One region of the Cytobacillus firmus genome, then DNA from elsewhere that is predicted to be linked to it. Evidence: riboswitches for the same ligand, from Rfam matches in the RefSeq annotation. Region 1 holds a riboswitch; the other holds the start of a gene.

Region 1 (10,122 bases):
AAAAAGCGGCTGCATTTGTTTTTACTATGCCTGAGTATAAAGAGGCTAAAGTCATTAAGGTAAATCCTGATTCTCCGCAGCTGCCGGTCCGCAGCCAAATTTTGAAAGATGGAAAGACATTGCTGGTTCCCACTCCACGGCTTAAAGCAGGCTTTATTATGGTAAAGCCGGAATGGGTACCTGCAGGGGAGGAGCGAAAAGCAGCGAGCCTTAAGCATATCCACTCATACGGAAAAGAAGTTCCCCTTACAGAATTGCCGAAAATTGATTTGTTTTTTGCCGGATCTGTGGGGCTTCACCGGGATGGCCGGCGGGTCGGAAAAGGGGAGGGCTATGCTGACCGGGAGTATGCGATAATTAGAGAATTGGGGAATCCTGAAATCCCCGTGATTGGAACAGTTAACAGCGCCCAGGTGACAGACGCAGATATCCCGAGGGATCCATATGATCTGACTGTCGACTGGATTGCCACTGAAAAGGAACTGATCAAAACCAACACGCCATATCCAAAACCAAACGGGATTCAATGGGATCTTGTAACGGAGAAGGAAATGGAAGAGATGCCGGTTTTGCGTGAAATATGGGAGATCACAAAAGGAAAAGCAGCCAAGTAATTGACTGCCTTTTAAGCTTTAACTTCGTCCATTTTCTTTAAAACATCATCAATCTTTGCGTGATTTTCAGGGGATTCATCAATATGATTCCATAAAATTTTGCCCTGAGGCGAGAAAAGCCATGTCCCGCCCTGAATGTAGACATCCTGAGTTTTCATGGATCTCATGACAAACTCCTTTTGTTTTTCATCCTTAGGGATAAAGCCGCCGACTTTTCCTGTAATAAACCCAAGTGCTGCTTTTGAAAGAAGCTTCCACTTTGGCATGGTTTTATGTCCCATTCCTCTATAAGCTTCCCTGGAAGGGTCTCCGAGGATCGGAAAAGGGAACGGACCGAATTGCTCAAGGAATTGACTGATAAAGGTTCCTTTCGAAGGAGCAATGACAATGACTTGAAATCCTTTAGCTTCTACTTCATTTATGCGCTCGCGCAACTGCGCAAGATATTCCCGGCAGACCGGTCAGCCAAGATGGCGGACAAAGACAGCCATTGTGTACTGGCTGCTGATAGCCTGTTCAAGCGTAATATTTTTATCAGGATTTTGGGTTTCTAAAATATATTTCATGAATATCCCGCCTTTCGGATTTACATCTGATCATACCTAATTCTTTTGAAGGAATAAAGAATTGCGGCTTGCACATAAAAAAACAGGAGTTCGCACTCCTGTTTAGTCCCGGCTCCCCAATATCCCAAAAATGCGAAGGATATTAATGAACAGGTTGATAAAATCAAGGTATAGGTTAAGAGCCATCAAAGGCACTTCTTCCGGTGACACTCCATACTGCTTCATGCGGTTGAAGTCGAATAGCACATATCCGCTGAACACGAGCACTCCGATGAAGGAGAACGCGAGCATCGCATTAGAGCTTAATGGCCAGATGAGGCTGAAAATTCCAATCGCAATAAGAGCGAGCAATGCCGCCATCAGCATGCCGCCAAGGAAAGATAAGTCCCGCTTCGTTGTTGAAGCATATACGGCTAAGCCTGTGAACACGACCGTTGTCGTCGCAAGTGCTGTTAAAACAGGGTTAGGTCCAATAGCAGCCAGGTAGTGGGCAACAATCGGGTAGGTCGTCATCCCTGAAATAAATGTAAATACATAAAGGAATGTATACCCAATAGCTTTTTTGCGGCGGAGCAGGAAAGCGAAAAGCAGCATTCCGAGCTCAAGAAGCATCAGCGGCAAAAACAGGGCTGGAGGGATGAAAACACCAGCCATCGTTCCAATAAAAGCAATCCCCAATGATAAGGCAAACGCCCGTAAAACAGAAGGCAAATAACTGTTATTTGCGGTATGCTGTACATACATTTCTTCATTTCTCCTCTTTAATCATTTGTATATGTATATACGACTGAGCTATTATTTAAGTTTCATAAATTATTTATTTTTTAAAAGGTCTCTTATTTCAGTTAAAAGCTCCACATTTTTATCCACAGCTGGTGCCGGTGCTGCCTCTTCTTTCTTTTTGAAACGATTGTTAATAATCCTGATAAAGACGAAAATGGAAAATGCCACGATGAAGAAATCCACCACATTCTGTATGAATAAACCATATTTGACCTCGGCGCTGCCGACTTTTATCATCAGATCGCTAAAGTCCACTCCGCCCATCAGCAATCCGACAAGCGGCATAATAATATCATCTACAAGGGAAGATACAATCTTTCCGAAGGCAGCTCCGATTACAACCCCAACTGCCAAATCCAGGACATTTCCCTTTAGGGCGAATTTTTTAAACTCATTCCACATAACAAGTCACCTTTCTTTGAAAAATTACCGTTATTATACTATGAAGAATGTTTGAAAACCAGATAGAGAAAGCACCTATTGACAGAAACAGGCTTTTTCTCTATAGTAACTATGACAATTATATTTCTATTATTCCCGTGTGAGCGGGAGAGGTTCATAGCTTCACCCTCTATAAAAAACTATGGCTTTGATTATAATAATCAACCATATCCATGAGAGGATATGGTTTTATTTTTCAAGCTGTACTTTTCGGGCCTCTCTTTAGGATCAGCGGGATCATATAAAGGGAGGCTATTTTTATGTCAGGAAGAAAAGATGAGGAATTAACGGATATTACATTATTGGGAAATCAGGGTACTAACTATCTTTTTGAATATTCGCCTGAGATTCTGGAGGCTTTTGATAATAAGCATCCAAACCGCGATTATTTTGTTAAGTTTAATTGTCCTGAGTTTACGAGCCTTTGTCCGAAAACAGGCCAGCCGGATTTTGCGACCATCTATATCAGCTATATTCCGGATCAAAAGATGGTAGAGAGCAAGTCGTTAAAGCTATATCTTTTCAGCTTCAGAAATCATGGCGATTTCCATGAGGATTGCATGAACATCATTATGAATGATCTTATCGAATTAATGGATCCCCGCTATATTGAGGTTTGGGGCAAGTTCACTCCGCGTGGAGGAATCTCCATCGATCCTTATTGCAACTACGGAAAGCCGGGGACGAAATATGAAAAAATGGCAGATTACCGCTTGATGAACCATGATCTATATCCGGAGACAATTGACAATCGCTAAGACCCTTGCTTAAACTGCAATTTTAAAATAATATCAAAAAAGGCAGAGCAATCTGCTTTTTTTGTTGCAGAAAATATACATAAGTGGGATTATATTTAGGGAATATTCTGTATTTTAATAGAGCAGTACAATAATAAAGCTCTGAAAGGGGACATAATGAAGAAAAGCATACATAAAAAAGATCCTCGCTTTAAGATTGCAGAGAAAGAAGCGTGGATTGGCATTGGTCTCGTACTCTTTAATTTTATTTGGTGGTATGGGTTTGCCTATGGGCTGGGGTCCGAACCTGCCGATGAGTATACATTCATCATGGGGCTGCCTGCCTGGTTTTTCTGGAGCTGTGTAGCCGGATTTGTTGTCATGGTGATACTGGTATCAGCAGCTGTAAAATTCCTGTTTAAGGAAGTTCCGTTCGAAGAAAACGGGGAAGGGGGAGAATCCGAATGAACTGGCAGGTCATTGCTCCTCTTATCTTCTTTTTAATCATTATTTTTCTGGTGGGTTTATGGTCCAGCAGGAAGATTGATACGAGCAGTTCGTTTCTGCAGGATTATTTTCTTGGAGGAAGGCAGCTGGGCGGTTTTATTCTGGCCATGACCATGATTGCCACCTACGGAAGTGCCAGCAGTTTCATTGGGGGTCCTGGTGTTGCATACACACAGGGGCTTGGCTGGGTACTGCTTGCCATGTCACAGGTTGTTACTGGTTATTTCGTCCTCATGGTTCTGGGGAAAAAATTTGCAATTACAGCAAGAAAGTATAATGCTGTAACACTCATCGATTTTCTGAAAGAAAGATATAACAGCAAATGGGTTGTCTGGCTATCCTCTCTCAGCATCATTATTTTCCTGTTTTCCGCCATGGCTGCCCAATGGGTTGGCGGAGCAAGATTAATTGAATCACTGACAGGATTAAGCTATTTATCGGCTTTGTTTATTTTCGCAGCTTCTGTCATGGTCTATGTTGTCATAGGCGGTTTCCGGGCTGTTGCCGTAACGGATGCCGTCCAGGGCGGGATAATGTTTATCGGAACCATGATCCTTCTGGTTGCTGTTATTGTGGCAGGTGGAGGAATACCGAATATTGTCAGCGATCTGTCTTCAGAAAACCCGAATCTAATTACACCGTTTGGCTTTGATGGCGGATTGACCCCTTTATATGTATCCTCATTCTGGATTCTGGTTGGAGTTGGGGTTGTAGGTCTTCCTCAGGTTGCAGTAAGGGCCATGTCTTATAAAAATGCCAGAGCCATGCATAGGGCCATTATCATCGGAACAATCGTGGTCGGCTTTATCATGCTTGGCATGCATTTAATTGGCGTGTTTGCCCGGCCGATTCTTCCCGGAATTGAGGTGGGGGATAAAGTTATGCCGATGATTGCCATGGAAGTCCTTCCACCATGGCTTGCGGGAATTGTGCTGGCTGCACCGATGGCTGCCATTATGTCAACCGTGGATTCCCTGCTCCTTCTGGTCAGCTCGGCGATTGTTAAAGATGTGTATATTAATTACATTAAACCTGATGCTGAAGAAAGCACGGTTAAGAAAATGAGTTTTGCAGTCACAGCCCTGCTGGGGGTTCTGGTATGCATCATGGCGCTCAGTCCGCCCGATTTGCTGATCTGGCTGAATCTCTTTTCTTTTGGAGGACTGGAAGCAGCATTCATATGGCCTGTTGTGCTGGGCCTTTATTGGGCGAAGGGAAATAAATATGGTGCAGTGGCCTCCATGATAACCGGAACGGCTTCCTATATTTTATTCCATACTTTTTATCCCAATGCTTTAGGCATGAATACAGTCGTATTGCCTATTGCTTTATCACTGGCCGCATATATAGCGGTAAGTCTATTTACCGAAAAAACAGCACCTGCGGCAGCAGAAATTTAACCAAAAGGCCCCGGAGAGGTATTCCGGGGCCTTTCGTATTAACCGGCAAAGTGCCTATAGATCAGGCCCTCGTCACTATAATCAAACGTTTGATTGAAGCAGGAGAAGAGTCATATATTAAGGATAAGGGAGGAAACATGGGTTTTTGTAAAAAAATGAGCATATTGATAGGTTTGTAGAAACGATCCCTATTTGTTACACTTAATTAGTTGAAACGTAATTGTAACATTTGACTTAAAATGGAAATGTTTTTTAACATTAGGGAGACTATAATGAAAAATTTTATAAATATGATCATGATTGCCATGCTGTCATCCGTTATAGCAGGCTGTTCAAGTGAAATAAATGCATCTTTAAATACAGAAGAAATAAAACTGGAAAAAGAAGATAAAGTGGAAGCAGAAGATAATATATCAGTACAAGAGGCTGGTAAAGATAAAAAAGATACGGTTTGGCTTGAACGCAAGTCACTATTCCAGATTGACGCAGCAGACGGGATCATGAAATATACGGTTTACCTTTTTTCGGAAGACGAAAGAAGAACCATTCTGGAAGAGGACAGTGCGAAAGGAAAGAAAGGCGATTCCTATTTTACAGGACATTATTCAGTATACCTGGCTTTGAAGGGGTCAAAAGAAGCGTATAAACAAGCAGCTCTAAATGACAGTTCTGAAATGTCCTTTAATCCTTCAAAGGAACAGGTTTACACCCAGAAAATGAGGAATAAAACCATCATCTCGATCTTTCAGTCCAAGGGGGAAAACTTAGTCAAGGGCCAGCTGCTGGCGATTAAGGACGGAGAAGTGCAAAGAATAAGTACGGAAAAAGACATGACCACTACCTCCAAAGCGAAAATAAAAACTATTAATCAAAAATATCTTCAAACTGCCCAAAAAAAGAGTGACGGATGGGTTATTTCAACATGGCTTTTTAATGAGGAAGCCCATTCAATGAGCCTGCACGACCAAATCGAGCTTTCAGAAGAAGATCATTCTGATATCGACTGGATGAATCTGTGGCTGAAAAAGGAAGCCCTTTACTATCCATTTAAAAACCTGGCACTCAGTGGGGATGCCATTGAGAAAGCAAAACAGGGAATCCCCCTCGGAAGTCCATTTCCGATTGGCACAAACATATCTGAAATTAAAAAGTCAGATCCAAACTTTGTTGAAGAGGGGTTTGAAGGTGGAAGCCCTTTTGTGATGTACCCTGAAATTACCTATTATTATGAACGGGAAACGGGGAACGTAACAGCTATTTCCATTCCTGGACAGCGGGTGAGAACGTCAATGGACGAGATTACTGCCATGTTTGGCACTCCAGCGGAGGTTAGGGAAGAGAAGCTGTCAGGTGAAACCATCTCCACCTACCCGGCAGATAAATATTCCATCGATATGATTTCTGATTTAGAAGGAAACGTTAGTGAAATCGTATTAAGAAAAACAAAAAATCATGCGGGTCAATGACCGCATGATTTTTTATAGAATAAGAAAACATTAGACTTTGAACATCGAGAACTGTCTAGCTCCGGCGCCTACCCCCTCGAGGTCACAAGCTTGTCTTGTTTCGGCTCCTAGGGACTCGGGATCATAAGCCGTTTCCTTTCAGAAGGAAAAACGCCTTCTTACAGGAACCGTCTTATGCCTGTCGTCCCTGGGCAGTCGCCTTCACATTTCGAGCAATCCTCCCCAAAAGGCAAAGAACGCCTTTCCGGGAGGACCGTCTTGTGCTTGAGGCCCACAGGACAGGGAAGGCTTCGTCAGCAAAACATCGCACGACCGAAAGCGACAGCTTTTGGGAGGATGTGGGTCATGCAGACGTTGCCACAGGACGTGGCGTTCTTAGTCTGCGTTCCTTCGTGGGCAAGGCGCCTCCGCTTTAAAATGCCCAATCACCTTTTCTGAATACAGGTTCAGCGCTGCCGTCTTCAGTGATTCCGTCGATATCCATTTCAGCGGAACCGATCATGAAATCAACATGTGTTAAGCTTTCGTTCAAGCCGTTTTCACCCAGTTCTTCACTGGACATTTTCTTGCCGCCTTCAATACAGAATGCATACGCACTGCCGATGGCAAGGTGGTTTGAAGCGTTTTCATCAAATAAAGTATTATAGAAAAGCAGATTGGACTTGGAAATTGGCGAGTTGAAAGGAACCAGTGCCACTTCACCAAGATAGTGGGAGCCTTCATCTGTCTCAACCAGCTGCTTGAGGATTTCTTCTCCTTCTTCAGCTTTCACATCTACAATCCGGCCGTTTTCAAATGTCAGGCTGAAGTTATCGATGATGTTTCCGCCATAGCTTAACGGCTTTGTGCTGGAAACTGTACCGTTCACACCTGTCTTGTATGGTACTGTGAACACTTCTTCAGTCGGCATGTTTGCCATGAATTCGTGTCCCTGTTCATTCACACTGCCTGCCCCGACCCATAAATGGCCTTTTGGAAGCTCGATTGTCAGGTCTGTGCCTGGAGCTTTATAATGAAGCTTCTGATAACGCTTGCTGTTTAAATAATCCACTTTTTCATGAAGTGTTTCGTCATGCTTTTTCCAAGCTTCAACCGGGTTATCCAAGTCAGCGCGAGTGGCTTTGAAAATAGCGTCCCAAAGCATTTCCACTCTGGATTCCTCCGGAGCTTCAGGAAATACCATGTTTGCCCATGCCTGAGATGGAGCTGCGATAACTGTCCAGCTCACTTTATCAGACTGGATGAATTTGCGGTATTTTGCAAGCGCCTGTCCGGCTGCTTTCTGGAAACTTGCGATTCGCTCTGATTTCACGCCTTTCAGCAAATCAGGGCTTGCGGAAACGATTGACATGAATGCCGCACCCTTTTCAGCTAAATCTTCGACTTCCTTCGCACGCCATTCCGGGTATTCCGAGAAAGACTCATCCGGTGCCAAATCGTACTTTGTCCGTGTGACCGCATCATCGCTCCAGTTCACAACAACGTTATGAGCTCCTGCTTCATATGCCTTTTTCACAATAGTGCGAACTAGTTCAGCTGAATCAAGTGTTGTGTTAATAACCAGCGTCTGCCCCTTTTGTACATTTACGCCGACCTTCACTGCAAGCTCTGCGTATTTCTCTAAATTCGTTTGAAATTGACTCATTATGTATTCTCCTTTTGTCAGAATCTTCATTTTCATTGTAGCTGTTCTGTCCGGAAAAAGAAACCTATTGAACTGAAAATCATGTTGCAGAACTTCCGGGCTCCATCTCCGGGCGGAGACATAATTAAAAAGGAATCTTAAACAGATTCCTTTTTTGCATGAAATGCTTTATTCCCCTCAGGCAAAGCAAACATCAGCCAATATAAAAACGCACTTATAACAGCCAGCAGCGCCAGTATAAAGAATGTCCAGTCATAACCGATCCAGACTGTAAGCGGTATAGAGATAGGTGCAATGGTTTTTCCGACTGTAAATCGAAGGGAGGCAGCTGCAAAGTACTGACCTCGCATATGATCGGGAGCAATCTTTGATACAAAACTCTGCTGGAGGCCAGCTGTCATTAATTCTCCCATAGTGAAAACGGCCATTGCCAGAATTAATCCCCATATCCATTGAGTTTGTCCAAACATGATGATGGCTGCCGCATACGTAAGAGATGATAAGATAAAGACATTCCTTTCCTTGTACTTTATCATCATTTTGGTGACAGCCACGGTAAATAAGGCGACAAGGAAGCCATTCTCGGACAGCAGAATGCCAAAAGCCTGTTCCCCATGAACGGTAAAGGACCAGTCCATCCATTTAAAAAGCTGCTGGTTATGAATCACTTCGTTTGTATAGACAGGTATTAACAGATCAAGCTGCATAAAAGTCTGTGCAGCCAAAACACCTGCTAGGATAAAAAGGAGAAAGGTCCTGTCCCTGAAGATAATGCCATAATCTTTGGTCTGCTTTATTAAAACATGATGCCATTTACTGTTTTCACTTGATCCATGTATCTGCGGGGGTAAAGTTTCCCTTGTCCATCGGAAAAGGATGAAAGCTAACAGAATACAGATAATGCCTGCGGCCATAAGAAGCTGAAAACGGTAATGGACATAGAAAATGGCTCCTAAAATGGGACCCGCCACAACCGCAATATTAATAGAAGTGTAAAAAATAGCAAATACCTGGCTTCTGTCTTTTTCCTTCACCACATCGGCAACCATTGCCTGACTTGCCGGCCAATAAAATGAGCCAAATATTCCCACAAAAGCAAAGCAGATAAAACCAAGCACGGGAGAATCCAGCCAGGGTGAACTGGCAAATCCAAAAATCATAAATGAAAGTCCCTGACCGAAAGCAGAAAGAACCATCATTTTTTTGCGGCCAAAGCGGTCAGCTGTATAACCGCCCATTAAGTTGGCAAGCACGGAGAATACCTGAGAAAAAATGAGCAATAAACCAGCCTTGTCTTTTCCGAATTCATCCGCGAAATAAATCGTTAAAAACGGGAAGAACATCCAGAATGTAATATTCATAAGCGCTTCCCCAAATAATCTTACTTTTAGATTCTTATCCCAATCTTTTAATTTCATGCTGCGTCCCCATCTTCAACCTCAGAATAACGCTATCATACTACCAAATTTAGAAGGAACACAAGAAGACTTTTTGTTCAAAAAAGCCAAACCTTGATTAAGGTTTGGCTTTTCATATCAATAGACAAAAAACATCAAAACAGTGGTAACAATGCCCACCCATATGGCCAGCAATGCACAGTAGCCCATAATATGACGAATATGAAGGCCGACTACACTTAAAATAGGAAGTGCCCAGAAAGGCTGGATCAGGTTCGTCCAGGCATCTCCCCAGCCTACAGCCATAGCGGTAATGGCGGGATCCACACCCAGCTGCAGCCCGGCAGGAACTTGAAGCGGCCCCTGCAAAGCCCACTGCCCGCCCCCTGAAGGGGCAAGAATATTGACGATTCCAGCTGCCCAATAGGTGAAAATATCAAAGGTATCTTTACTTGCTATGGACGCCATTCCATTGATTATAGACTCTGCTAACCCGGAGCTGCCAAGAACGGCGATGATTCCGGCGTAAAACGGAAATTGCAGAATGATAGGGGATATGGCAGAAC
Region 2 (10,122 bases), 1.4 Mb from region 1:
GCTTCCAGAAAGCTATTCGCAGCGCCATAGGTTCCGAAGATGCCAAGGAAAGCATAGGCTTTCAAAAGCAGATTAATCCAGGATGGCAGGATGATCAATAAGAGCCACAGCTGCTTATGCTTTGTTTTCGTAAGCAAATATGCAGTCGGATAAGCGATCAGCAATGAAAATAAGGTTATTAAAAAGGCATACCAAAAGGAGCTTAGCGTCATTTTTAAATAAACAGGCGTAAAGAATTTGCGATAATTCTCCAATGTGAATGCCCCTTCAATATCAAAGAACGAATAATACAGGACAAGAAGCAAAGGCGTCACAACAAAGAGGGCAATCCAAAGTACATAAGGAATTAAATAAAAATTGCGGGAATTAGTTCTCATGGCTTCCCTCTTCATAAGCTTCCAGACGCTTATCAAATTCCTCTTCGGTTTCCCCATGCCTCATGACGTGGATCGCTTCAGGATCAAAATGTAGGCCAATTTGGTCCCCGACGGTCGCCTTTTTGGTTGAATGGACGAGCCACTCATTGCCATCGCTGTCATAGCAGCTGATCTCATAATGCACTCCCCTGAATAGCTGGGAGTCAACTTTAACCTTCAGCTTCCCATCATCCGGGGCTGTAATAGCGAGATCTTCAGGCCGAATTACGATCTCAATCTCTTCATTGGGCTCAAAGCCTCCGTCAACACACTCAAATAACCTTCCGGCAAACTGGACCTGATAATCCTTGATCATTGTTCCGGCAACAATATTGGATTCACCAATAAAATCTGCTACAAAGCGATTGATCGGCTCGTCATAAATATCAGTAGGAGTACCGCTCTGCTCAATGCTTCCGCTGTTAAGCACGAAGATTTCATCTGACATGGCAAGTGCTTCCTCCTGGTCATGTGTGACAAAAATAAACGTGATGCCAAGATTCCTCTGCAGCTCCCTAAGTTCATACTGCATTTCGGTCCGCAGCTTCAGGTCAAGTGCGGATAGGGGCTCATCCAGGAGAATTACCTCAGGCTCATTGACAATAGCCCTTGCGATGGCAACACGCTGGCGCTGCCCTCCTGACATTTCTTTAATTTCCCGGTTTTCATAGCCTTCAAGGTTTACAAACTTCAGCGCTTCTTTTACTTTTTTCTCAATCTCCGCTTTCTTCATTTTTTTGATTTTTAAGCCGAATGCTATGTTTTCATATACATTCAGATGCGGAAACAGGGCATAGTCCTGAAAAACCGTGTTTACTTGCCTTTTGTTGGCGGGAACATGATTAATGACTTTTCCATTAAAATAGATATCCCCTTCAGTAGGTTCAGTAAAGCCGGCAATCAGCCGCAAGATCGTCGTTTTCCCGCAGCCCGATGGACCTAACAGGGTATAGAACTTCCCGCGTTCAATTTCAAAGCTGACATTTTTTAAAACTGGCGGATCATTATCATATCTTTTTGTCACCGAATTAAAACGGATAATGGTGTTATCTGTCATCTAACTCTCCCTATCTATCGAATTTTACAGCACGTATGCCTTGTTAAGTTCAAACGTATAATATCATAGATTGCCCGAAATCTGTCATATATTGCAATTACTATACAAAAATAACCCCGCATCTTGTATGCGGGATTTCGGTCGCTATACTCCCCGCTTATTGCCCCATACATAGGTATGCAGCTGCGGAAGTACTTTCACATCTGTCAGCTCATTGTCATGAATCGTTTTTTCAATAAGCCAGTCATATTTATCAAGGAGTCTCTGGAGTAAATTCCGGTCATCTGCTGTTACCGTATCATCATTCCCAACCTGCAGATAAAACGGAACCCCGGGATAACGCTTATGAACGTCTTTCGCATATTCATAATCCGCATCATCAAAAACAACGATCTTCAGAGAGAACTGCTGATCTTCCCTTCTGCCGGCCTGCAGTTTATTCACGATCAGATCGAGCACTTCAAAGTCAGTATTCATGCCTGAACTCGGCGGCTTTGGGGACAGGGTGAGTTCATCAATTTCATAAAACCAATCCTGCCAGCGGCTTCCCTGTGTTTCCAGACAGAGCTTAATTCGTTCAGCTTTTAGCAGAGAAATAAATTCACCCAAATTTTTCAGAAGAGCCGGATTGCCGCCCGAAATGGTTACGAAAGAAAATCCGTCTCCGCCGAGTTCTTTGAGCTCCTTCCAGATCTCATCCGGTTCCATTTGGCGGATGCTGTCCTTCGCACTTCCATCCCAGGTAAAAGAGGAATCACACCAGCTGCAGGAATAATCACATCCTGCTGTACGGACGAACATCGTTTTCTGGCCAATCACCATTCCTTCCCCCTGAATGGTCGGCCCGAAGATTTCCAATACAGGAATCTTACTCAACCTCCATCCACTCCCTTCTTGCCTCAGCATAGCTTGTTGGAGTTTCAAAAAGGCGCACAAATTCAACTCTTGCACCGTCATATTGCTCTATTCTGTTTTGCAGGCTTTCTTGCATTTTTTCATAAATCCAGACAACCATATTCTCAGCAGTCGTATTCATCGGGGGCAGAGTTTCATTCAGATACTTGTGGTCAAGAAATATCTCAATCTCATTTTTCCAGATTTCTTTTATGTCACCGAAATCAATCATTAACCCTCTGTCATCCACAAATCCGCTTATGCCAAAAATCACCTTGTAGGTGTGGCCGTGCAGGTTTTTGCATTTGCCTTCATAGCAATGCAGATGATGGGCTGAATCAAAAGTGAATTCCTTGCTGACCATTACACGCTTATGGTGGTATTTCAGCTGATCCGGCTTAATGTCTTCATTGATTTTTTGGAGTTTATCAACAATCCTAAATCCGTACATGTCTTAAAGCGCCCCCTTTTCATTGAGGTATTCTTCAAGGCCCTTTTGTCTTAAATTGCAGGCCGGACACTCACCGCAGCCATCTGCCGGAATGCCGTTGTAGCATGTCAGCGTATTATTACGCACATACTCAAGGGCATCCAAGTCATCTGCCAGTTTCCATGTCTCAGCTTTATTGAGCCACATTAAAGGTGTATGGATCACAAACTGCCCATCCATCGACAGATTCAGTGTGACATTCAGTGATTTTATAAACATATCCCGGCAATCAGGGTAGCCGCTGAAATCTGTCTCACACACACCTGTAATAATATGCCTTGCATTAATTTGACTCGCAAGCACACCGGCAAATGACAGGAATAACAGGTTTCTCCCTGGTACAAATGTAGATGGAAGCCCGCCTTCCTCTCCATCCTTTACTTCGATATCATCACGTGTCAGTGCGTTTGGCGCAAGCTGATTCAATAGGGACATATCAAGGATATGATGCCTGATTCCCAGATCTTTTGCTATTTGCTGGGCACATTCAATTTCAAGCTTGTGCCGCTGATTATAATTAAAAGTGACTGCTTCCACCTCGGCAAAACGTTCCTTTGCCCAGAATAAGCAGGTAGTACTATCCTGGCCGCCGCTGAATACAACGAGCGCTTTATCATTTTTCATATAAAAATTCTCCTTTAACATAGAAAAACAGGACCACTAAGAAAGCAGACCTGTTTTCCTTAGTTTTTTAAAGAGGGTAGCTAGAACCTCTACCGTATACACGGATTTTCTATTGAACTATCAGTTTATATTATCATCTTTACCGGAGTTTTAGAAGGTATTACTTATACTCAAATAAAAAGTTTTATAATTCTAAATCATGCAACAGATTATCGCAGTCTAACGGGCAGTAAGACCCTCACATCAAGATTCAAAGGAATCAAAGGAGGATAAGTGGGGGTCAAACTGCCCAATCTAGCTGCGGCTCCTAGGGGCTCGAGGTCATAAGCCAATCAGCTGGTGGGAAGAAAGGCACTTCCCTCCAGCTGCTCGTCTTATGCTTGTCACCCCTGGGCAAGTCGCCTCGCTTTATAATGTAAAGGCCCGATTGGTGAGATACAGTGAAACTTGCCGAGGCGCAGGCAGAGGCTTAGTTGAACCAATCGGGTTCGCAGTGTCGATTGATCGAAGCGCTAGCGGAGATCTTAGCGACACTAGAACGCGACTAACAATCAGTGGGGGATAAGGAAAATCCCCACTGATTGAAGTTTCACTTTATCTAATTTTCTGAATCTGCCTCCAGCAGGTCCCAGGCTGTAATGATGCCTTTGGGTTTTTCAGTCGGCTTTCCATTCTCGGTTACAATGATCCCTTCAAGTTTTTCATTTTTATTTCTGCTCTCCTCAAACATATCCTCCAAATCGAAAATAGAGGTATTCGTTCCGGCAAAGGCTATTTGATGCTTCGATTTCTTGTTGAAAAGCTCTTTGATTTTCACCTTTTTCAGCTGGATCGTTTCTTCAGTAAAATGCTCTGCCATCCATTTTACAATATCCGCTGATGTTAACAGCCAGGAATATTCCTCTTCCCGCGAATAAATGGGAAACTGGGAATGCGAGAATTTATTGATAATGGCCAGTACATCTGAAAGCTTGCCATCTTCATAAAAATAAAATACCGGTGTGGCAGCAATCGAAATCGCGGTTTTGGGCTTTTCAAAATGGCCGGCAATCAGTTCAATTTTTTCCACCGTTTCCAGGTGCGGTTCTGCTATATAATAATCCAGATCAATTTTTTCATGGACTATAGCATTTCTCAGTTTGGCAAACTGATGTAAATCATCCTCATATAATCGAATCAGCGAATGGTTTTTCTGTATTTCAATCAGCTTATAAAACCTGTCTGTTCTGGCTTGTTTAGCAGATTGTTTCAAGGCCTTGTGAATTCGGTTAAAGGCTGCCTCAAATCTTTCTGATAAGTTCATTTCTCTATCTGCACCCACAATAATCTCTCCCTAATTCATAATGTCCCTACTTTATTCCCATATTAGAGGACAAAATAAACTATGAAGATTCTGGTTCGCCTTCCGGCAGAATAATTTGCACAAATAGAATTTTCAATCTATTATATGATATTATATTCTTTAGCTGAAGACATTGCATAAATATATAAGTTTACTAATAAATTTTTTCCTCTTAACGTGAATAAACATAGATTTCCCTTTTTTTAGGAAAGAATAATATGTGTATTTCGTCTCGGTGAAAAAGGCTATTTATTATTATTGAATAATATTTTACAACCTTCAGCTCCTTACATTTATTGCGAAAGCAGGTGAAATGATGGAATACACTGTACATCCTTTAGGAGATAATGCCGTTCTTATTGAACTTGGGAACGAAATCAGTGAGGATGCACATCAAAAAGTGCAGACACTGACAGCCTTTCTCGAAAAACATCCTCCAGATTGGATGATTGAATACATACCCGCTTACACAACCGTCACTGTTTTTTATAATCCATTTGAGATCTATCAGCTTTCAGATGGAGAACTTCCATTTGACTTCATATGTTCTCACCTAAAACCGCTTATGGAAGAGCTGGGGGAAAATAAGGCAAAGGAAGCAAGAATAGTGGAAATTCCGGTTTGCTACGGAGGAGAATTTGGCCCTGATCTTGATTATGTTGCCGAACATAATGGCCTTACCCCTGATGAAGTAATAGACATTCACTCTTCAGGCAGCTATCTGGTCTATATGATCGGCTTTGCGCCAGGCTTCCCTTTTATCGGCGGTATGTCAGAACAAATTGCCGCACCAAGACGGGATACACCCCGGTTAAAAATTCCCGAGCGTACAGTTGGGATTGCCGGGATGCAGACCGGGATTTACCCCATCGAGACGCCAGGAGGCTGGCAGCTGATCGGGCGTACTCCTGTTAAGCTGTTTCGTCCAATGGATGAATCCCCTACTTTGTTAAAAGCTGGGGATAAAATTAAATTCAGGCCAATCAGTCTGGAAGAATACCATCATTGGGAGGAGAAGGATCAATGATTAAAGTGTTAAAGCCTGGACTCCTTTCAAGCATTCAGGATCTCGGGAGAACCGGCTATCAGAAGTTTGGCGTCATAGCCAGCGGGGCCATGGATCCTTTTTCACATCGGATGGCCAATCTGCTGTCCGGAAATGAGGAAAATGATCCTGCATTGGAAATAACGATGATGGGCCCAATCCTGACATTTGAAGAAGACACATTAATTTCAATCTGCGGCGGTGACCTTTCCCCTTCGATCAATGGCCAGCCTATTCGGACATGGCGGTCAGTTTTTGTGAAAAAAGGCAGTGAACTTAAATTCGGAGGATGCCAAAAAGGGTGCCGGGCCTATCTGGCTGTTTACGGCGGTTTTGCCGTTCCGGAAGTAATGAACAGTAAATCCACTTACCTGCGCGCTGGTATTGGCGGCTTTAAAGGCAGAGCATTAAAGGCTGGAGATGTGCTGGAAACCGGCAAACCTTCCCTTCAGTCGTTGAAAATGAATGACTTTTTATCAAAACAGCTCCTTGATAAAGCTTTTGTTGAAAACGACTGGGGCATTGCTTCAAAACTCATTCCGGAAACTGTGGGGAATCCGGAAATCAGAATCACCAGGGGCCGTCAATTTGATTTATTTACCCATGAAAGCAGGATTCAGCTTTTTAATCATGCATTTGAGGTGACAGCACAATCTGACAGGATGGGATACAGATTGAAGGGCCCTTCCCTTGCCCTGTCAGAGCATGCTGAACAAATATCTGAGGCCGTCAATTTTGGGTCCATTCAGGTTCCGCCTGATGGAAATCCGATTGTCCTGCTTGCTGACAGGCAGACAACCGGCGGATATCCGAAAATTGGACAGGTTGCGGCTGTCGATCTTCCCCTTCTGGCACAAGCTAAACCCGGAGACGCCTTACGGTTTGCAGAAATATCAAATGAACAGGCGCAGCAATTACTCATTAAGAGAGAAATGAAATTAAAGGAGTTAAAACAAGGCATATTTTTAAAAACCAGAGGAGGAAATTAACATGCATATAGTTGACATTAATTGTGATATGGGAGAAAGCTTTGGTTCCTACAAGATGGGACGCGATGAGGAAATCCTGGACCACATTACCTCAGCCAACATCGCCTGCGGCTTCCATGCCGGTGACCCGGCGACCATGCGAAAAACAGTCAGGATGGCGCTTGATAAAAATGTAGGCCTGGGTGTCCATCCGGGACTCCAGGATCTGCATGGTTTCGGCCGGAGAGATATAAATATCACCCCTCAGGAAGCCTATGACCTGGTGGTCTACCAGATTGGCGCTTTATATGCTTTTGTTAAATCAGAAGGCGGCAAGCTTCAGCATGTTAAACCGCACGGTGCACTGTTCAACATGGCCTCCAAAAGCGCACCGTTATCGGAAGCAATCGCAGAAGCTGTTTACAAAGTGGATCCAGAACTGATTCTGTTCGGTCTCTCAGGGGGCGAATTAGTTAAAGCCGGCAGGAAGATAGGCCTCCGTTCTGCGAATGAAGTATTTTCAGACCGGACCTACCAGGAGGACGGATCGCTTACGTCAAGAAGGGAGAGCAATGCACTAATTACAGATCACAGCGCTGCTGTTAATCAGGTAATCCGCATGGTCAAAGAAGGAAAAGTTCATTCTGTTCAGGGTACTGATGTTTCCATTGAGGCCAATACGATCTGCATCCACGGCGATGGTGAAAGCGCCCTGGAATTTGCCCAATATATCCCGAAGGCGCTGAATGAAGCGGGTATCCAGGTGGCAAAAATCAGTGAGTTTTTGAAATAAAATTGGTATAGATGGAGATAATGAACACTTGGTGACTTATCAAGCGCGGATCGCAGTTAGATGGAATAGTATCGTTCATGCCGGATTAGGCAGCGCAAACGGCACTAATCATGCTTTTCAGCGCGAACAGTATAAAAAAATAACCACAAATTAATTTATTGGGGGAAAATGAATGAAAAAGCAATCTAATGCCAGTCTTTTACTTGGCGCTGCCTTCCTTATGGCTACATCTGCCATCGGACCAGGCTTTCTGACTCAGACGACCGTTTTTACAGAAACACTGCTTGCAAGCTTCGGGTTTGTCATTTTAATTTCTATTATTATCGATATTGGTGCACAGATGAATATCTGGCGAATTATTGCTGTGTCTGAAAAACGGGCCCAGGATATTGCCAATGATGTCCTGCCGGGCCTCGGATATTTCCTGGCTGCCCTGATTGTCATGGGCGGACTGGCCTTTAATATTGGAAATATTGCCGGTGCCGGGTTAGGTACTAATGTTATATTCGGCATTTCTCCCGAATTCGGTGCCCTTTTAAGCGGAATTTTGGCGATCGGCATTTTTCTTGTAAAAGAAGCGGGAAAATTAATGGACCGCTTCACACAGATTTTAGGATTTGTCATGATTGGGCTTACTCTTTATGTTATGTTTACGGCACAGCCTCCTGTTGGTGAAGCTGTCGTCAAAACGTTTGTTCCAGACAAAATTGATATCCTGGCTATTATTACACTTGTCGGCGGTACGGTCGGCGGCTATATCACTTTTGCCGGCGGCCATCGCCTAATTGATGCAGGTGTCAAAGGAAAAGAAGCTCTTCCTGAAGTCACAAAGAGCTCTGTGAGTGCAATCGGGATTGCTTCCATAATGCGTATCTTCCTTTTCCTCGCAGCACTTGGTGTAGTTTCGCAAGGCTTGGCACTGGACCCATCCAACCCGCCAGCTTCTGTATTCCAGCTGGCTGCGGGCAATATAGGCTATAAGATATTTGGAGTCGTTATGTGGGCAGCCGCGATCACATCTGTAGTCGGTGCAGCCTATACATCGGTCTCATTTATTCGGACATTGAGCCCTGCCATCGAGAAATATCATAAATGGGTGATTGTCGGTTTTATTGCCGTTTCTACATTTGTTTTCGTATTGATTGGTAAACCAGTCAAAATATTGGTTTTAGTTGGTTCATTAAATGGTCTTATCCTGCCAATCGCATTAGGTGTAATGCTGATTGCTGCTTATAAAACCAAAATTGTCGGCGATTATAAACATCCGCTCTGGATGACCATCTTCGGAGTCATTATCGTGATTGCCATGTCTTACATGGGGGTTTACTCGTTAATCAATGGAATCCCTGAGCTGTTTAAATAAGCATGAAAGGAGATTTTTATATGAACTCCCCTTCTCAATTGAATCCTGATGAGGCACGCAAATTGATCCGCAGCAAGGCATGGGAGAAACCGACAGCAGGAATGGCAAACGGCTTCATTCAGGCAAACCTTGCCATCCTGCCAAAGGATTTGGCTTTTGAGTTTCTCCTTTTCAGCCAAAGAAATCCAAAATCCTGCCCAATCATCGATGTGACAGAACCTGGGTCTCCTGTGCCGATGCTGTCAGCCCCAAATGCTGATATTAGAACAGATTTGCCCAAATACAGGATTTATAAAAACGGTGTTCTCTTTGAGGAGATTTCAGACATCACATCTTATTGGGATGATGCTATGGTGGCATTTCTGATCGGCTGCAGTTTTACGTTTGAAGAAGCATTGCTGAAAAACAATATCCCTATCCGCCATATTGAGGAAAATCGGAATGTTCCAATGTTTAAAACAAATATTGAGTGTGTGAAGGCAGGCCGGTTTGAAGGGCCAATGGTTGTGAGTATGCGGCCGATGACAGAGAAGGAAGCTATTCGGGCTGTCCAGGTGACAAGCCGCTTCCCTTCTGTCCATGGTGCCCCTGTCCATATTGGCAACCCTGAAGCAATCGGCATAAATAATATACATCAGCCCGATTTTGGCGATGCCGTGACGATTAAAGATGGAGAGGTACCTGTTTTTTGGGCCTGTGGCGTCACTCCTCAGGCAGTTGCCATGCATGTGAAGCCGGAAATTATGATTACACATGCACCGGGACATATGTTTATTACAGATTTAAAAAATGAAGAGTTTTCGGTTTTATAGGAAAAAGGCGCCCATTAGGCGCCTTTTACTTTTTGTGTTTTAAAAAATCCAGTGCATCTTGATGATCTTTTTTTATAATCTGCTCTATTAACGGGTCCCCCGGGATGACTTCCTTCTTTTTACTTTTGATAGTCCGGTAAACAGGCCTGATGGAGGATAGACTGCTTTTTACTTTCCATTCTCTATCCTCAAAGGCTATTTTCAAATCGATTAAACCGAGATGATTGCCCCAGTATCCAGCCTGTACAGCAGCTGTTCCATTAATGGTTCCTGTCTTCAAGTCGATCCCAGGCACCTTTTGCAGCTCATCTTTGACAG

Evidence for each region. Region 1 has a riboswitch for preQ1 ahead of queF (preQ(1) synthase). Riboswitches for the same ligand answer to the same signal wherever they lie in the genome.
Region 2: another riboswitch for preQ1. It lies ahead of queC (7-cyano-7-deazaguanine synthase QueC); the one in region 1 lies ahead of queF (preQ(1) synthase).

The regions. Positions count from the first base shown of each region.
Region 1 is NZ_CP098323.1:970,965-981,086, forward strand. It holds gene NAF01_RS05125 (5-formyltetrahydrofolate cyclo-ligase) at 1-614, shown strand, start outside; partial or broken gene NAF01_RS05130 (AhpC/TSA family protein) at 626-1,063, opposite strand; gene NAF01_RS05135 (Bax inhibitor-1/YccA family protein) at 1,283-1,924, opposite strand; gene mscL (large conductance mechanosensitive channel protein MscL) at 1,994-2,365, opposite strand; PreQ1 riboswitch class I at 2,509-2,554, shown strand; gene queF (preQ(1) synthase) at 2,665-3,162, shown strand; gene NAF01_RS05150 (YhdT family protein) at 3,319-3,609, shown strand; gene panF (sodium/pantothenate symporter) at 3,606-5,048, shown strand; gene NAF01_RS05160 (hypothetical protein) at 5,321-6,514, shown strand; gene NAF01_RS05165 (aminopeptidase) at 6,927-8,159, opposite strand; gene NAF01_RS05170 (MDR family MFS transporter) at 8,297-9,577, opposite strand; gene NAF01_RS05175 (short-chain fatty acid transporter) at 9,695-10,122, opposite strand, start outside.
Region 2 is NZ_CP098323.1:2,347,644-2,357,765, forward strand. It holds gene NAF01_RS11930 (ABC transporter permease) at 1-377, opposite strand, end outside; gene NAF01_RS11935 (ABC transporter ATP-binding protein) at 367-1,473, opposite strand; gene queE (7-carboxy-7-deazaguanine synthase QueE) at 1,618-2,349, opposite strand; gene queD (6-carboxytetrahydropterin synthase QueD) at 2,342-2,818, opposite strand; gene queC (7-cyano-7-deazaguanine synthase QueC) at 2,822-3,481, opposite strand; PreQ1 riboswitch class I at 3,535-3,577, opposite strand; gene NAF01_RS11955 (CBS domain-containing protein) at 4,080-4,802, opposite strand; gene pxpB (5-oxoprolinase subunit PxpB) at 5,140-5,850, shown strand; gene NAF01_RS11965 (5-oxoprolinase subunit C family protein) at 5,847-6,857, shown strand; gene NAF01_RS11970 (LamB/YcsF family protein) at 6,859-7,629, shown strand; gene NAF01_RS11975 (NRAMP family divalent metal transporter) at 7,802-8,992, shown strand; gene NAF01_RS11980 (putative hydro-lyase) at 9,013-9,804, shown strand; gene NAF01_RS11985 (metallophosphoesterase) at 9,830-10,122, opposite strand, start outside.